DNA from 3 places in the Terrisporobacter glycolicus ATCC 14880 genome. Region 2 is predicted to be linked to each of the others. Evidence: a T-box and tRNA genes for the amino acid it is inferred to sense, from the RefSeq annotation. Region 2 holds a T-box; the other regions hold tRNA genes.

Region 1 (5,358 bases), 1.4 Mb from region 2:
TAGCTATGCGAGGGGAACCCGGGGAACTGAAACATCTAAGTACCCGGAGGAAGAGAAAGAAATTCGATTCCGTAAGTAGCGGCGAGCGAACGCGGAACAGGCCAAACCAGTGAAGTTTTCTTCACTGGGGTTGCGGACATATCATAACGGAGAGGCTATTGTAGACGAAGAGAGTTGGAAAGCTCCGCTATAAAGTGTAAAAGCCACGTAGTCAAAACAAGAAGACTTCAGATATGATCCAGAGTACCACGGGACACGTGAAACCCTGTGGGAAGCAGGAGGGACCATCCTCCAAGCCTAAATACTACCTAGTGACCGATAGCGTATAGTACCGTGAGGGAAAGGTGAAAAGAACCCCGGGAGGGGAGTGAAAGAGAACCTGAAACCCTACACTTACAAGCTGTAGGAGCACATTATTTGTGTGACTGCGTACTTTTTGTAGAACGGGCCAACGAGTTACGTTACCTAGCAAGGTTAAGCACTTAAGGTGTGGAGCCGCAGCGAAAGCGAGTCTTAACTGGGCGTATAGTTAGTTGACGTAGACCCGAAACCGGGCGACCTATCCATGGGCAGGTTGAAGCGAAAGTAAAATTTCGTGGAGGACCGAACCCACGAGCGTTGAAAAGCTCGGGGATGACCTGTGGATAGCGGTGAAATTCCAATCGAGCCCGGAGATAGCTGGTTCTCTCCGAAATAGCTTTAGGGCTAGCCTCAAGATTTAGAGAAACGGGGGTAGAGCACTGAATGTCCTAGGGGGTATTGCACTTACCGAAGACTATCAAACTCCGAATACCGTATTCTTATGCTTGGGAGTCAGACTGTGGGTGATAAGATTCATAGTCAAAAGGGCAACAGCCCAGATCGTCAGCTAAGGTCCCTAAATGTACGTTAAGTGGTAAAGGATGTGGGATTGCACAGACAACCAGGATGTTGGCTTAGAAGCAGCCACTCATTTAAAGAGTGCGTAATAGCTCACTGGTCGAGTGATCCTGCGCCGAAAATTTCCGGGGCTAAAACGTACTACCGAAGCTACGGCATCATTTATGATGGGTAGGAGAGCTTTCTATATGGATTGAAGCATTACCGTAAGGAGATGTGGACTGTATAGAAGTGAGAATGTTGGCATGAGTAGCGAGATGTGGGTGAGAATCCCACAGGCCGTAAACCCAAGGTTTCCAGGGGAAGGTTCGTCCGCCCTGGGTTAGTCAGGACCTAAGCCGAGGCCGAAAGGCGTAGGTGATGGACAACAGGTTGATATTCCTGTACCACCAATAACCGTTTGAGAAATGGGATGACACAGTAGGATAAGCTAACCGCACTGTTGGTTATGTGCGGGCAAGTATTGAGGCAGTTCAGGTAGGCAAATCCGCCTGAATAATGCTGGGGTACGATGCGGAGCGAAATTTAGTAGCGAAGTAGCTGATTTCACACTGTCGAGAAAAGTCTCTATCGAGGTTAAAGGTGCCTGTACCGCAAACCGACACAGGTGGGTGAGGAGAGTATCCTAAGGCCAGCCAGAGAACTGTTGTTAAGGAACTCGGCAAAATGACCCCGTAACTTAGGGAGAAGGGGTGCCATGGAAACATGGCCGCAGAGAATAGGCCCAAGCGACTGTTTACCAAAAACATAGGTTTCTGCTAAGTCGCAAGACGATGTATAGGAGCTGACGCCTGCCCGGTGCTGGAAGGTTAAGGGGATCTGTTAGGGTAACCGAAGCAGTGAACTTAAGCCCCAGTAAACGGCGGCCGTAACTATAACGGTCCTAAGGTAGCGAAATTCCTTGTCGGGTAAGTTCCGACCCGCACGAAAGGCGTAACGATTTGGGCACTGTCTCAACAACAGACTGGGTGAAATTGTAATACCGGTGAAGATGCCGGTTACCTGCGACAGGACGGAAAGACCCCATGGAGCTTTACTGTAGCTTGACATTGAGTCTCGGTGCTACATGTACAGGATAGGTGGGAGGCTATGAAGCATGGACGTCAGTCTGTGTGGAGCCATCCTTGGGATACCACCCTTGTAGTACTGGGATTCTAACCAGCTGCCTTGAATCAGGTAGTGGGACACTGTCAGGTGGACAGTTTGACTGGGGCGGTCGCCTCCTAAAGAGTAACGGAGGCGCTCAAAGGTTCTCTCAGTACGGTCGGAAATCGTACGTAGAGTGTAAAGGCAGAAGAGAGCTTGATTGCAAGACATACAGGTCGAGCAAGGACGAAAGTCGGACTTAGTGATCCGGTGGTACCGCATGGAAGGGCCATCGCTCAACGGATAAAAGCTACCCTGGGGATAACAGGCTGATCTCCCCCAAGAGTCCACATCGACGGGGAGGTTTGGCACCTCGATGTCGGCTCATCACATCCTGGGGCTGTAGTAGGTCCCAAGGGTTGGGCTGTTCGCCCATTAAAGTGGTACGCGAGCTGGGTTCAGAACGTCGTGAGACAGTTCGGTCCCTATCCGTCGCAGGCGTAGGAAATTTGAGGAGACCTGTCCTTAGTACGAGAGGACCGGGATGGACGTACCGCTGGTGTACCAGTTGTTCTGCCAAGGGCATAGCTGGGTAGCTAAGTACGGAAAGGATAAGCGCTGAAAGCATCTAAGCGCGAAGCCTACTTCAAGATAAGATTTCCCACCGTAAGGTTAAGACCCCATGAAGACTACATGGTTGATAGGTCAGAGGTGGAAGTGTGGTAACATATGTAGCTTACTGATACTAATAGGTCGAGGACTTGACCAAAATAAACCTAAAGGTTAATATCGCCAACTAAATCTTTGATTATATAATTATAAGGAAGGTTTCAGTTGCTAAAAATAGTTAATGAAAACATTAAATGTTAGCAGTTTTGAAAGTATTAAAAATTTTCAAAAAAGTGTAACAAAAAGTTGACAATTATATATACAAATGTTAATATAATACTTGTCTAACGAAACATTTAAAATTATGTGGTTATTATAGCAAAGAGGATACACCTGTTCCCATTCCGAACACAGAAGTTAAGCTCTTGAGCGGCGATGGTACTTGGAGGGCGACCTCCTGGGAGAGTAGCACGTAGCCACGTAATATTCCAAGGTAGCTCAACGGTGGAGCACTCGGCTGTTAACCGATAGGCTGAGGGTTCGAGTCCCTCCCTTGGAGCCAAAAAACAAAATTTAAAATAACATGGCTCATTGGTCAAGCGGTCAAGACACCGCCCTTTCACGGCGGTAACAGGGGTTCGATTCCCCTATGAGTCACCATTATGGGACCATAGCTCAGCTGGGAGAGCACCTGCCTTACAAGCAGGGGGTCACAGGTTCGAGCCCTGTTGGTCCCACCATTAAAACATATAAATGCGGCCTGGTAGTTCAGTTGGTTAGAATGCCAGCCTGTCACGCTGGAGGTCGAGGGTTCGAACCCCTTCCAGGTCGCCATAAATATTTAACACTATGCTGGTGTGGCTCAACGGTAGAGCAGCTGACTTGTAATCAGCAGGTTGTAGGTTCGATTCCTATCACCAGCTCCAAAATTCTTAGGAGGATTTCCCGAGCGGCCAAAGGGGGCAGACTGTAAATCTGTTAGCGATGCTTTCGGTGGTTCGAATCCACCATCCTCCACCAAAGAAGTTTATGCGGGTGTAGCTCAATGGTAGAGTTCCGGCCTTCCAAGCCGGCTGTGAGGGTTCGATCCCCTTCACCCGCTCCATTTTAAATATGGGTGCATAGCTCAGCTGGATAGAGCAACGCCCTTCTAAGGCGTGTGTCCGGGGTTCGAATCCCTGTGCGCTCACCATATACTGGGGATTAGCCAAGTCGGTAAGGCACATGACTTTGACTCATGCATGCGTAGGTTCGAGTCCTGCATCCCCAGCCATACAAATATGACTCATTAGCTCAGTCGGTAGAGCACTTGACTTTTAATCAAGGTGTCCGGAGTTCGAATCTCCGATGGGTCACCATTAAAAATTGGAGAGGTGTCCGAGTGGTTTAAGGAGCTGGTCTTGAAAACCAGTGATGCTTAACGGCACCGTGGGTTCGAATCCCACCCTCTCCGCCAAAATATGGAGAAGTACTCAAGTGGCTCAAGAGGATCCCCTGCTAAGGGATTAGGCTGGATTAAACCGGTGCGAGGGTTCGAATCCCTCCTTCTCCGCCAGTTTTTACGAGGTGTAGCGCAGTTTGGTAGCGCACTTGGTTTGGGACCATGGGGCCGGGGGTTCGAGTCCCTTCACCTCGACCAGAATAATATGGACCATTAGCTCAGTTGGTTAGAGCGCCCGGCTCATAACCGGTAGGTCTGGGGTTCGAGTCCCTGATGGTCCACCATATTTAATATAGGGGTGTAGCTCAGTTGGTAGAGCGTCGGTCTCCAAAACCGTGCGCCGGGGGTTCGAGTCCCTCCACCCCTGCCAGAAAAATTTAAAACAGTATTTTACTAATTTATACTTCGAGGTGTAGCGCAGTTTGGTAGCGCACTTGGTTTGGGACCATGGGGCCGGGGGTTCGAGTCCCTTCACCTCGACCAAAATTAGGGCTTATAGCTCAGGTGGTTAGAGCGCACGCCTGATAAGCGTGAGGTCGCTGGTTCGAGTCCAGCTAGGCCCACCATTTGCCCAGATAGCTCAGTCGGTAGAGCAGGGGACTGAAAATCCCCGTGTCGGTGGTTCGATTCCGCCTCTGGGCACCACAAAGAACTTTGAAAATTAAACAGTAGGTTAACAATAAATTAATTCTTTAAGAATTAAACTGAAACAACAAACAAACCAAGCCAGATATTCAGATAATGATTAGTCTGAGCGATGGACAACTTTTTTATGAGAGTTTGATCCTGGCTCAGGATGAACGCTGGCGGCGTGCCTAACACATGCAAGTCGAGCGATTCACTTCGGTGAAGAGCGGCGGACGGGTGAGTAACGCGTGGGTAACCTGCCTCATACACATGGATAACATACCGAAAGGTATGCTAATACAGGATAACATAAGAGATTCACATGTATCTCTTATCAAAGCTCCGGCGGTATGAGATGGACCCGCGTCTGATTAGCTAGTTGGTAAGGTAACGGCTTACCAAGGCGACGATCAGTAGCCGACCTGAGAGGGTGATCGGCCACATTGGAACTGAGACACGGTCCAAACTCCTACGGGAGGCAGCAGTGGGGAATATTGCACAATGGGCGAAAGCCTGATGCAGCAACGCCGCGTGAGTGATGAAGGCCTTCGGGTCGTAAAACTCTGTCCTCAAGGAAGATAATGACGGTACTTGAGGAGGAAGCCCCGGCTAACTACGTGCCAGCAGCCGCGGTAATACGTAGGGGGCTAGCGTTATCCGGATTTACTGGGCGTAAAGGGTGCGTAGGTGGTTTCTTAAGTCAGGAGTGAAAGGCT
Region 2 (5,358 bases):
ACTCAAATCCTGCAGTTACCATTGCATTATTATAATTTCCATTAAATTTTCCCATTTTTACTATTATTAACTCTGCGTCTTCAGCTACACCTACATAATTTTCATTTACTTTTCCCATTCCAGCGCATATTCCTGCTAACATTGTTCCACTACCCTCATCATCAATTGATAATGAATTGTCATTATTTAGTATTGCATTATTTATATCATCTTTAGTATATTCACTGCCAATGTAAAACCCTTGTGGAGGTTTACCATCTTTACTTTGATCCCATAATGATACAATTTTTGTCGTGTTATCATCGTATATAAAATCTGGATGTAAATAATCTATCCCTGTATCAATTAAACCAATTAGTACTCCTTTTCCACTTAAAGATAAGTTTGGATTTTTTTTAAAAAAATTTACTCCTATTTCTTCATTTGCATTAACACCATTTGTGGTTCCTTGTGTAATAATTGAAAGTGAGTTTGGGCTTACAAGGCTTAAAATTCTATCTATACTATTAATAGATAATACATTTCTTAACGTTTCTACTGAATTTATATCTTGATGATTAACATATGCAGATAGCACACCTAAGTCATCACTTATTTTTAAAAAATCGTAATTAGGAGCTATTTCTTTTAAACCTTCTTCAAAACCTGGTTTATATAAAATAACATAGTTATTCGTAGTATTAAAATACGATGGCAACTGTCTATTTAACTTCATAAGCTTTTTTAAATCATAAAAATAATTAGAAGAATTAACATAAACATTAATTGTTCCTCTTACTTTATCCTTAGGTATAAATAAAAGTTTCCATTTACCTTCACATATATTTTCTTTTTCATCATTTGCTACTAATGTAATTCTTATTTTCTTATGGTAACTATTTTCATTAAATATATATGTCTCTCCCTTTATTTTAATATTATCTATTTTATTTTTTATAATTGGCATATCATTTGAAATAAATTTAGATCTTTTATTATTTGGGTTTATAATACATACTTGAAAATCTTCATTAAAATCTGTGTAAATGTGAATATCAACTTTTCTTTCTTCTTGTGAAACTTGAAAGAAAATAGTTTTATTTGAATCATCATCAAAATTAATACTTATCTTTTTTATATTAATCACCTCCTGTAAAAGGCTATATTAATATATATACAAAAAAAGAACTTATTATAATTAAATTATAATAAGTTCTTATATTTTATTATTTTAATTAGAACTCGCAGTTTTTAGGAGTTCTAGGGAATGGTATAACGTCTCTTATGTTTGATACACCTGTTAAGTACATTATCATTCTTTCAAATCCTAAACCAAATCCTGAGTGAGTAGCAGTACCGAATTTTCTAAGTTCTAAGTACCACCAGTAATCTTCTCTATTTAATTCGAATTCATCGATTCTTTCTAATAATACATCGTGTCTTTCTTCTCTTTGAGATCCTCCGATGATTTCTCCAACACCTGGAACTAATAAGTCCATAGCTCTAACTGTTTTTCCATCTTCGTTTAATCTCATGTAGAATGCTTTTATATCTTTTGGATAGTCAGTTACAAATACTGGAGCTTTATATATTTGTTCTGTAATATATCTTTCATGCTCAGTTTGTAAATCTATTCCCCACTCTACTGGGTATTCAAATTTTTCTCCACATTCAAGTAATAATTCTACTGCTTTAGTATAAGTTATTCTTATGAAATCAGAGCTTACTATATTTTTTAATCTTTCTAATAATCCTTTGTCTACAAATGCATTAAAGAATTCCATTTCTTCTGGACAATGCTCTAATACATAATTTATTATGTATTTTACCATATCTTCAGCAAGTTCCATATTATCTTCTAAATCAGCAAAAGCTATTTCTGGTTCTATCATCCAGAATTCTGAAGCATGTCTCCCTGTATAAGAGTTTTCTGCTCTGAAAGTTGGTCCAAATGTATAAACATTTCTAAATGCAAGTGCCATTATTTCTGCGTTTAATTGTCCTGAAACTGTTAAGTTAGCTTCTTTTCCAAAGAAATCTTCAGAGTAATCTATTTTTCCTTCTTCAGTTTTAGGAACATTATCTAAGTCTAGAGTTGTTATTCTAAACATTTCTCCTGCACCTTCACAGTCACTACCTGTTATTATTGGAGAGTGAGAATATACAAAGTTTCTTTCTTGGAAGAATTTATGTACAGCATAAGCTGCCACACTTCTTACTCTAAATACAGCTGAGAACATATTACTTCTTGGTCTTAAGTGAGCAATTGTTCTTAGGTATTCTACCGTATGTCTTTTCTTTTGTAGAGGATATGAATTATCTGATTCCCCTTCTAGTACTATTTTCGTTGCATGTATTTCAACAGGTTGTTTAGCTCCTTCTGTAGCTACTAATTTACCTTCAACTAATACAGAAGAACTTATTGGTAACTTTCCTATTTCTTTAAAGTTTTCTAATTTATCATCTAAAACAACTTGCATATTTTTGAAGAAAGAACCATCATTTAGTTCTATAAATCCAAAGTTTTTTGATATTCTAGATGTTCTTATCCATCCAGCTATTTTTACATCTTTTTCTATATATTGTTCTTTATCTCTGTAAAGATCTTTTATTTCTATAAAATTTTTTTGCATAATTTTACCTCCTACTTAAGTATTTTATCTATTTTATTTAAAAATATTCTTTATTAATATTATACATTAATTGAAATAAGAAAATATTGTTTAAAAAGCTAATTTTTTATTTTTATTGCCTTAATTTTACCGATTTATACAGTTTTAATTAAATACAATAATTAAAATAAAAAAAGCCTTTCATCCTAAATACTTAGGACGAAAGACTATACTTCCGCGGTACCACCTAATTTAACTTTAATCAAGTTCAACTCTATTAATGTACTATTATACATCACCAATATGATAACGGTTTGGTTCCGACTAAATCTACTCTCTTAAAAGATTTCTCTTAGTAGCTCGAGGATGTTTTTCACTATATAATCTGTACTGGACTCCCACCATAACCAGCTCGCTTCAACTTCAAAATATAACTACTCTTCCCTTCATAGCATTTATTTTAGTTTATTAATTTTAGTAATTTAAATAATATATCAATTAATAGGTAATGTCAATATGTATTTTTTAAATATTATTTATTATATTTTATATATAAAGTTACATTTACACTAATGCTTAATTTTAGTAAATTAAAATAGGGAGCTGAACTCCCTATTTTAATTTAGTATTTTAAGTTCTACTTCCATTATCTACCCAATCTTTTGCTTCTATTACACTTTCTAAAGAAGGGATGGAAACCTTACTATCTGGATACTCCTCATTTTTATCTAGTATCGCTGCTGTATAAGCATTATTCACTGGAGTAGTTGAGTATAATCTGTCATTGTCTTTTCCACTAAGTTGTCTGCTAACTCCATGATTTACATTGTCTTTTTTTGTATTCAAGTTATGCCTCCTTATAAATAATAATTATTATTTGTCCTCCTTTATCACCTTTTTATTATTTTTCACTAAATTTCTATAATAATTCATATTTAATTTTATTTTTATAACAAATTTAATCAATATTTTTAGCAATTTTTATTAATGTATTTTGATAATTTAATAGACCATAACCTTGCGATATGTTTGGGTAAATATACAGACTATTTTGGGTCGCCCCAATCATTAAATATGTTTTTAGCGGCTCATTGTAAAGAGAATATCTTGGTAAATGAGTTTGTTTTAAAATATACTCCATTATTAATGCTAAAATTCCACAAACTATAGAAGAACTTATTCCACTCCCTGTTCCTGTGTTATAGGTGTTATTAAGAAAAGTAGAAATAACATCTACACCAGAAGCTACAATATCAGGTTTTATTTGTCTTTCACCGTGAGGTCCTTTAGATGACCCAAGCCACATAGAATTTGTTTTTTCATTATAAACTCCTACCGTTATTGCATATTTCAAAAGACCAAATCTAGTAATAGTATAAGACGAATCCCCATCTAAAAATCTTGTTGTTGGAGATATGATATTTCTATTTGGTATATATAAATTATAATTACCATTTATAATATACTCTGGAATAATTCTAATAGTCCAAATACCTGGTTTAATATCTCTTAATTTAATTTTTATAACAGTACCACCTGATAGCAACCAAGGTAAAATATATTCTATAGAATAATCTGTATTTTCTAAATTGAAACTACCATTAATTTTATAATTATCAGGAACATATTCAGATAACTGACTAATTTCACCAGATGGTGATATTATAGCTACTTTAATTTTATCTGGTCCAAGAAAATTTATAGTAATATCAATATTTGTACCATCTCCTTCTTGTAATATCACATCTTGATAATCGTTTTTATTAAATGATGTACCTTTACTAAATTTTCCAGAATAATGTATATCTGTATTTCCTTCATTTCCTGCACCACTTACAATTACTATTCCTGATTGAGATAACTCTGTAAAAGTATTAAGAATTGATAAATTATATAATGATGTTGATGTCGCACCAATGGAAAAGTTAATTATTAAAGGCTTATTTAATTTTTTCGATACAGAAATTACATAAGAAATGGCTGCAAAAAAATCTGAACTCTCATAATTTATTCTTTCTTTACTATAGGTGTCTTTATATTCCCTTAATTTAACTACTATTAACTCCGCATTTGGAGCAATTCCTTTATAAGATTCTTTTATTTTTCCTCCAGAAGCAACAATTCCTGCCGCAATAGTCCCCGTACCAATTTCATCTGTACATAAATCTCCATTGCTATTTTTTATTGCCTGGTTTATTTCTTCATTTGAGTATTCTGAGCCAAAAGTCATAACACTCGGTGGTTTTGACTTATCACTTTCTTGATTCCATATGGATACTATTTTACTGGTTCCATCTTCTTTTATAAAGTCTGGGTGTAAGTAGTCTATTCCAGAATCTATTATGGCAACTAAAATACCCTCTCCTGTTAAATTTACATACGGAATATTAAAAGTACTTATACCAGAAGCAGTTAAAATATCTATTCCTTCTTTCAAATTATCTGTAATATCAATAAGTGTACTCATGGGTACAGATTCTTCCCACCAATCTATCACATCTATATTATCAAGTTTTTTCGCATCATAATCTTCAGGTGTGTAAATAACTCCAGATTGATTATTTAAAGGTATAAAATTATATATACCATTATCCTGTAAACTATTTTTAACTTCTTCTATTGGTAATTTATATAATATAATATATGAATTTTCCTTTATTCTAATTTTCCATTCACCTCCTATCTAAATTGTTCAAATGTACCTCTAACATTTAGTACTCCATACCCTGCTATATCATTTGGATATACTGTACCTTCATTTCTTCTT
Region 3 (5,358 bases), 1.3 Mb from region 2:
CTATACCCACCATAATCTAATGCACTAGTTTTTTGTTTTTTTAGTTGATGGTCGAGGTGAAGGGACTCGAACCCCCGGCCCCATGGTCCCAAACCAAGTGCGCTACCAAACTGCGCTACACCTCGAACTAAAAAAGTGGTGGACCATCAGGGACTCGAACCCCGGACCTACCGGTTATGAGCCGGGCGCTCTAACCAACTGAGCTAATGGTCCACGTTATGTGTTATTAAAGTTTAAATGGTAGCGGTAACAGGAGTCGAACCTGTGACCTTTCGGGTATGAACCGAACGCTCTAGCCAACTAAGCTATACCGCCACGTTATTTGAATATGGTGCCCAGAGGCGGAATCGAACCACCGACACGGGGATTTTCAGTCCCCTGCTCTACCGACTGAGCTATCTGGGCATCTGGCGGAGAGGGTGGGATTCGAACCCACGGTGCCGTTAAGCATCACTGGTTTTCAAGACCAGCTCCTTAAACCACTCGGACACCTCTCCTTATAGTTTCCCTATATGCTCTATCAAGCGAGCACTAAGTTGCTAATTTAATATGGCTGGGGATGCAGGACTCGAACCTACGCATGCATGAGTCAAAGTCATGTGCCTTACCGACTTGGCTAATCCCCAATATATAAGTGGTGAGCGCACAGGGATTCGAACCCCGGACACACGCCTTAGAAGGGCGTTGCTCTATCCAGCTGAGCTATGCACCCACATTATAAAAAAAGTGGTGCGGATGAAGGGAGTCGAACCCCCACGCCAATGGCGCTAGATCCTAAGTCTAGTGCGTCTGCCAATTCCGCCACATCCGCGTACTTTAAGTTGGTGGAGGATGGTGGATTCGAACCACCGAAAGCACAGCTAACAGATTTACAGTCTGCCCCCTTTGGCCACTCGGGAAATCCTCCGCATATATAAATGGAGCTGGTGATAGGAATCGAACCTACAACCTGCTGATTACAAGTCAGCTGCTCTACCGTTGAGCCACACCAGCTTAGATAAAATTAAATGGCGACCTGGAAGGGGTTCGAACCCTCGACCTCCAGCGTGACAGGCTGGCATTCTAACCAACTGAACTACCAGGCCGCGTTTGTGTTTTTATGGTGGGACCAACAGGGCTCGAACCTGTGACCCCCTGCTTGTAAGGCAGGTGCTCTCCCAGCTGAGCTATGGTCCCGGGATAAATTAAAATTGGAGCGGGTGAAGGGGATCGAACCCTCACAGCCGGCTTGGAAGGCCGGAACTCTACCATTGAGCTACACCCGCATGGTGACTCATAGGGGAATCGAACCCCTGTTACCGCCGTGAAAGGGCGGTGTCTTGACCGCTTGACCAATGAGCCATTCATATGTCATTTACTTTTTTGCGTCTACCCATTCGTCTCGCAAAATTGGTGCCGAAGACCGGAATCGAACCGGTACGAAAGTATAAGTTTCGCAGGATTTTAAGTCCTGTGCGTCTGCCAGTTCCGCCACTTCGGCACTTTCTTGGCTCCAAGGGAGGGACTCGAACCCTCAGCCTATCGGTTAACAGCCGAGTGCTCCACCGTTGAGCTACCTTGGAATATGGAGGCGACACCCAGATTCGAACTGGGGATGAAGGAGTTGCAGTCCTCTACCTTAGCCACTTGGTCATGTCGCCATATTTAGTGGTGACCCATCGGAGATTCGAACTCCGGACACCTTGATTAAAAGTCAAGTGCTCTACCGACTGAGCTAATGAGTCATATGTTTATGGGGTGGATAATGAGATTCGAACTCACGGCCTCCAGAGCCACAATCTGGCGCTCTAACCAACTGAGCTATACCCACCATAATTGATAAAAGTGGTCGAGGTGAAGGGACTCGAACCCCCGGCCCCATGGTCCCAAACCAAGTGCGCTACCAAACTGCGCTACACCTCGAACTAAAAAAGTGGTGGACCATCAGGGACTCGAACCCCAGACCTACCGGTTATGAGCCGGGCGCTCTAACCAACTGAGCTAATGGTCCACGTTATATTATTAAAATTAAAATGGTAGCGGTAACAGGAGTCGAACCTGTGACCTTTCGGGTATGAACCGAACGCTCTAGCCAACTAAGCTATACCGCCACAATATTTAAATATGGTGCCCAGAGGCGGAATCGAACCACCGACACGGGGATTTTCAGTCCCCTGCTCTACCGACTGAGCTATCTGGGCATCTGGCGGAGAGGGTGGGATTCGAACCCACGGTGCCGTTAAGCATCACTGGTTTTCAAGACCAGCTCCTTAAACCACTCGGACACCTCTCCAGGTTAATGGTGACCCATCGGAGATTCGAACTCCGGACACCTTGATTAAAAGTCAAGTGCTCTACCGACTGAGCTAATGAGTCATATTTATATGGCTGGGGATGCAGGACTCGAACCTACGCATGCATGAGTCAAAGTCATGTGCCTTACCGACTTGGCTAATCCCCAATATATAAGTGGTGAGCGCACAGGGATTCGAACCCCGGACACACGCCTTAGAAGGGCGTTGCTCTATCCAGCTGAGCTATGCACCCACATATATTGTTTGTTTTGTTGGAGCGGGAAACGAGATTCGAACTCGCGACTTCAACCTTGGCAAGGTTGCGCTCTACCACTGAACTATTCCCGCATTTTAGGTATAGTTAAAAAGTGGTGCGGATGAAGGGAGTCGAACCCCCACGCCAATGGCGCTAGATCCTAAGTCTAGTGCGTCTGCCAATTCCGCCACATCCGCATACTTCTTTTGGTGGAGGATGGTGGATTCGAACCACCGAAAGCACAGCTAACAGATTTACAGTCTGCCCCCTTTGGCCACTCGGGAAATCCTCCGTATTATGGAGCTGGTGATAGGAATCGAACCTACAACCTGCTGATTACAAGTCAGCTGCTCTACCGTTGAGCCACACCAGCATATTATTCTTAGAAGTATTATGGCGACCTGGAAGGGGTTCGAACCCTCGACCTCCAGCGTGACAGGCTGGCATTCTAACCAACTGAACTACCAGGCCGCATTTATATTTTTTTGGTGGGACCAACAGGGCTCGAACCTGTGACCCCCTGCTTGTAAGGCAGGTGCTCTCCCAGCTGAGCTATGATCCCGGGATAAATTAAAATGGAGCGGGTGAAGGGGATCGAACCCTCACAGCCGGCTTGGAAGGCCGGAACTCTACCATTGAGCTACACCCGCATGGTGACTCATAGGGGAATCGAACCCCTGTTACCGCCGTGAAAGGGCGGTGTCTTGACCGCTTGACCAATGAGCCATATATATTAAAATGGTTGCGGAGACAGGACTCGAACCTGTGACCTTCGGGTTATGAGCCCGACGAGCTGCCAACTGCTCCACTCCGCGATATTAATTTGGTGCCGAAGACCGGAATCGAACCGGTACGAAAGTATAAGTTTCGCAGGATTTTAAGTCCTGTGCGTCTGCCAGTTCCGCCACTTCGGCACTTTCTTGGCTCCAAGGGAGGGACTCGAACCCTCAGCCTATCGGTTAACAGCCGAGTGCTCCACCGTTGAGCTACCTTGGAACATTACGTGGCTACGTGCTACTCTCCCAGGAGGTCGCCCTCCAAGTACCATCGCCGCTCAAGAGCTTAACTTCTGTGTTCGGAATGGGAACAGGTGTATCCTCTTTGCTATAATAACCACATTTTTTTGCTGAACAAGTATTATAATAACATTTTTTTTAAATCTTGTCAACTTTTTTTTCATTTTTTGAAAGTTTTAGTGCTTTCAAAACTGCTAACATTTAATGTTTACATCATATTTATTGGTCAAGTCCTCGACCTATTAGTATCAGTAAGCTACATATGTTACCACACTTCCACCTCTGACCTATCAACCATGTAGTCTTCATGGGGTCTTAACCTTACGGTGGGAAATCTTATCTTGAAGTAGGCTTCGCGCTTAGATGCTTTCAGCGCTTATCCTTTCCGTACTTAGCTACCCAGCTATGCCCTTGGCAGAACAACTGGTACACCAGCGGTACGTCCATCCCGGTCCTCTCGTACTAAGGACAGGTCTCCTCAAATTTCCTACGCCTGCGACGGATAGGGACCGAACTGTCTCACGACGTTCTGAACCCAGCTCGCGTACCACTTTAATGGGCGAACAGCCCAACCCTTGGGACCTACTACAGCCCCAGGATGTGATGAGCCGACATCGAGGTGCCAAACCTCCCCGTCGATGTGGACTCTTGGGGGAGATCAGCCTGTTATCCCCAGGGTAGCTTTTATCCGTTGAGCGATGGCCCTTCCATGCGGTACCACCGGATCACTAAGTCCGACTTTCGTCCTTGCTCGACCTGTATGTCTTGCAATCAAGCTCTCTTCTGCCTTTACACTCTACGTACGATTTCCGACCGTACTGAGAGAACCTTTGAGCGCCTCCGTTACTCTTTAGGAGGCGACCGCCCCAGTCAAACTGTCCACCTGACAGTGTCCCACTACCTGATTCAAGGCAGCTGGTTAGAATCCCAGTACTACAAGGGTGGTATCCCAAGGATGGCTCCACACAGACTGACGTCCATGCTTCATAGCCTCCCACCTATCCTGTACATGTAGCACCGAGACTCAATGTCAAGCTACAGTAAAGCTCCATGGGGTCTTTCCGTCCTGTCGCAGGTAACCGGCATCTTCACCGGTATTACAATTTCACCCAGTCTGTTGTTGAGACAGTGCCCAAATCGTTACGCCTTTCGTGCGGGTCGGAACTTACCCGACAAGGAATTTCGCTACCTTAGGACCGTTATAGTTACGGCCGCCGTTTACTGGGGCTTAAGTTCACTGCTTCGGTTACCCTAACAGATCCCCTTAACCTTCCAGCACCGGGCAGGCGTCAGCTCCTATACATCGTCTTGCGACTTAGCAGAAACCTATGTTTTTGGTAAACAGTCGCTTGGGCCTATTCTCTGCGGCCATGTTTCCATGGCACCCCTTCTCCCTAAGTTACGGGGTCATTTTGCCGAGTTCCTTAACAACAGTTCTCTGGCTGGCCTTAGGATACTCTCCTCACCCACCTGTGTCGGTTTGCGGTACAGGCACCTTTAACCTCGATAGAGACTTTTCTCGACAGTGTGAAATCAGCTACTTCGCTACTAAATTTCGCTCCGCATCGTACTCCAGCATTATTCAGGCGGATTTGCCTACCTGAACTGCCTCAATACTTGCCCGCACATAACCAACAGTGCGGTTAGCTTATCCTACTGTGTCATCCCATTTCTCAAACGGTTATTGGTGGTACAGGAATATCAACCTGTTGTCCATCACCTACGCCTTTCGGCCTCGGCTTAGGTCCTGACTAACCCAGGGCGGACGAACCTTCCCCTGGAAACCTTGGGTTTACGGCCTGTGGGATTCTCA

Evidence for each region. The T-box of region 2 lies ahead of asnS (asparagine--tRNA ligase). A T-box ahead of a tRNA ligase gene usually reads a tRNA of that ligase, here a tRNA-Asn.
Region 1: it encodes a tRNA-Asn, which carries the amino acid that the T-box ahead of asnS (asparagine--tRNA ligase) is inferred to sense. The anticodon was not compared.
Region 3: it encodes a tRNA-Asn, which carries the amino acid that the T-box ahead of asnS (asparagine--tRNA ligase) is inferred to sense. The anticodon was not compared.

The regions. Positions count from the first base shown of each region.
Region 1 is NZ_CP117523.1:3,938,286-3,943,643, reverse strand. It holds rRNA gene TEGL_RS19195 (23S ribosomal RNA) at 1-2,734, shown strand, start outside; rRNA gene rrf (5S ribosomal RNA) at 2,940-3,056, shown strand; tRNA gene TEGL_RS19185 (tRNA-Asn) at 3,062-3,136, shown strand; tRNA gene TEGL_RS19180 (tRNA-Glu) at 3,160-3,234, shown strand; tRNA gene TEGL_RS19175 (tRNA-Val) at 3,239-3,314, shown strand; tRNA gene TEGL_RS19170 (tRNA-Asp) at 3,332-3,408, shown strand; tRNA gene TEGL_RS19165 (tRNA-Thr) at 3,426-3,500, shown strand; tRNA gene TEGL_RS19160 (tRNA-Tyr) at 3,510-3,594, shown strand; tRNA gene TEGL_RS19155 (tRNA-Gly) at 3,606-3,679, shown strand; tRNA gene TEGL_RS19150 (tRNA-Arg) at 3,690-3,766, shown strand; tRNA gene TEGL_RS19145 (tRNA-Gln) at 3,772-3,847, shown strand; tRNA gene TEGL_RS19140 (tRNA-Lys) at 3,857-3,932, shown strand; tRNA gene TEGL_RS19135 (tRNA-Ser) at 3,942-4,030, shown strand; tRNA gene TEGL_RS19130 (tRNA-Ser) at 4,037-4,129, shown strand; tRNA gene TEGL_RS19125 (tRNA-Pro) at 4,137-4,213, shown strand; tRNA gene TEGL_RS19120 (tRNA-Ile) at 4,223-4,299, shown strand; tRNA gene TEGL_RS19115 (tRNA-Trp) at 4,310-4,385, shown strand; tRNA gene TEGL_RS19110 (tRNA-Pro) at 4,422-4,498, shown strand; tRNA gene TEGL_RS19105 (tRNA-Ile) at 4,505-4,581, shown strand; tRNA gene TEGL_RS19100 (tRNA-Phe) at 4,585-4,660, shown strand; rRNA gene TEGL_RS19095 (16S ribosomal RNA) at 4,784-5,358, shown strand, end outside.
Region 2 is NZ_CP117523.1:1,332,087-1,337,444, reverse strand. It holds gene TEGL_RS06610 (S8 family peptidase) at 1-1,126, opposite strand, end outside; gene asnS (asparagine--tRNA ligase) at 1,215-2,612, opposite strand; T-box leader at 2,804-3,050, opposite strand; gene TEGL_RS06600 (CDIF630_02480 family spore surface protein) at 3,222-3,437, opposite strand; gene cspC (bile acid germinant receptor pseudoprotease CspC) at 3,550-5,232, opposite strand; gene cspBA (bifunctional germination protease/germinant receptor pseudoprotease CspBA) at 5,271-5,358, opposite strand, start outside.
Region 3 is NZ_CP117523.1:41,044-46,401, reverse strand. It holds tRNA gene TEGL_RS00395 (tRNA-His) at 1-10, opposite strand, end outside; tRNA gene TEGL_RS00390 (tRNA-Pro) at 49-125, opposite strand; tRNA gene TEGL_RS00385 (tRNA-Ile) at 137-213, opposite strand; tRNA gene TEGL_RS00380 (tRNA-Met) at 239-315, opposite strand; tRNA gene TEGL_RS00375 (tRNA-Phe) at 330-405, opposite strand; tRNA gene TEGL_RS00370 (tRNA-Ser) at 409-497, opposite strand; tRNA gene TEGL_RS00365 (tRNA-Gln) at 551-626, opposite strand; tRNA gene TEGL_RS00360 (tRNA-Arg) at 636-712, opposite strand; tRNA gene TEGL_RS00355 (tRNA-Leu) at 728-811, opposite strand; tRNA gene TEGL_RS00350 (tRNA-Tyr) at 823-907, opposite strand; tRNA gene TEGL_RS00345 (tRNA-Thr) at 919-993, opposite strand; tRNA gene TEGL_RS00340 (tRNA-Asp) at 1,009-1,085, opposite strand; tRNA gene TEGL_RS00335 (tRNA-Val) at 1,101-1,176, opposite strand; tRNA gene TEGL_RS00330 (tRNA-Gly) at 1,192-1,265, opposite strand; tRNA gene TEGL_RS00325 (tRNA-Glu) at 1,267-1,341, opposite strand; tRNA gene TEGL_RS00320 (tRNA-Leu) at 1,391-1,480, opposite strand; tRNA gene TEGL_RS00315 (tRNA-Asn) at 1,488-1,562, opposite strand; tRNA gene TEGL_RS00310 (tRNA-Cys) at 1,566-1,640, opposite strand; tRNA gene TEGL_RS00305 (tRNA-Lys) at 1,649-1,724, opposite strand; tRNA gene TEGL_RS00300 (tRNA-His) at 1,734-1,810, opposite strand; tRNA gene TEGL_RS00295 (tRNA-Pro) at 1,826-1,902, opposite strand; tRNA gene TEGL_RS00290 (tRNA-Ile) at 1,914-1,990, opposite strand; tRNA gene TEGL_RS00285 (tRNA-Met) at 2,014-2,090, opposite strand; tRNA gene TEGL_RS00280 (tRNA-Phe) at 2,105-2,180, opposite strand; tRNA gene TEGL_RS00275 (tRNA-Ser) at 2,184-2,272, opposite strand; tRNA gene TEGL_RS00270 (tRNA-Lys) at 2,280-2,355, opposite strand; tRNA gene TEGL_RS00265 (tRNA-Gln) at 2,365-2,440, opposite strand; tRNA gene TEGL_RS00260 (tRNA-Arg) at 2,450-2,526, opposite strand; tRNA gene TEGL_RS00255 (tRNA-Gly) at 2,547-2,621, opposite strand; tRNA gene TEGL_RS00250 (tRNA-Leu) at 2,643-2,726, opposite strand; tRNA gene TEGL_RS00245 (tRNA-Tyr) at 2,737-2,821, opposite strand; tRNA gene TEGL_RS00240 (tRNA-Thr) at 2,828-2,902, opposite strand; tRNA gene TEGL_RS00235 (tRNA-Asp) at 2,924-3,000, opposite strand; tRNA gene TEGL_RS00230 (tRNA-Val) at 3,016-3,091, opposite strand; tRNA gene TEGL_RS00225 (tRNA-Gly) at 3,106-3,179, opposite strand; tRNA gene TEGL_RS00220 (tRNA-Glu) at 3,181-3,255, opposite strand; tRNA gene TEGL_RS00215 (tRNA-Met) at 3,269-3,344, opposite strand; tRNA gene TEGL_RS00210 (tRNA-Leu) at 3,354-3,443, opposite strand; tRNA gene TEGL_RS00205 (tRNA-Asn) at 3,451-3,525, opposite strand; rRNA gene rrf (5S ribosomal RNA) at 3,531-3,647, opposite strand; rRNA gene TEGL_RS00195 (23S ribosomal RNA) at 3,768-5,358, opposite strand, start outside.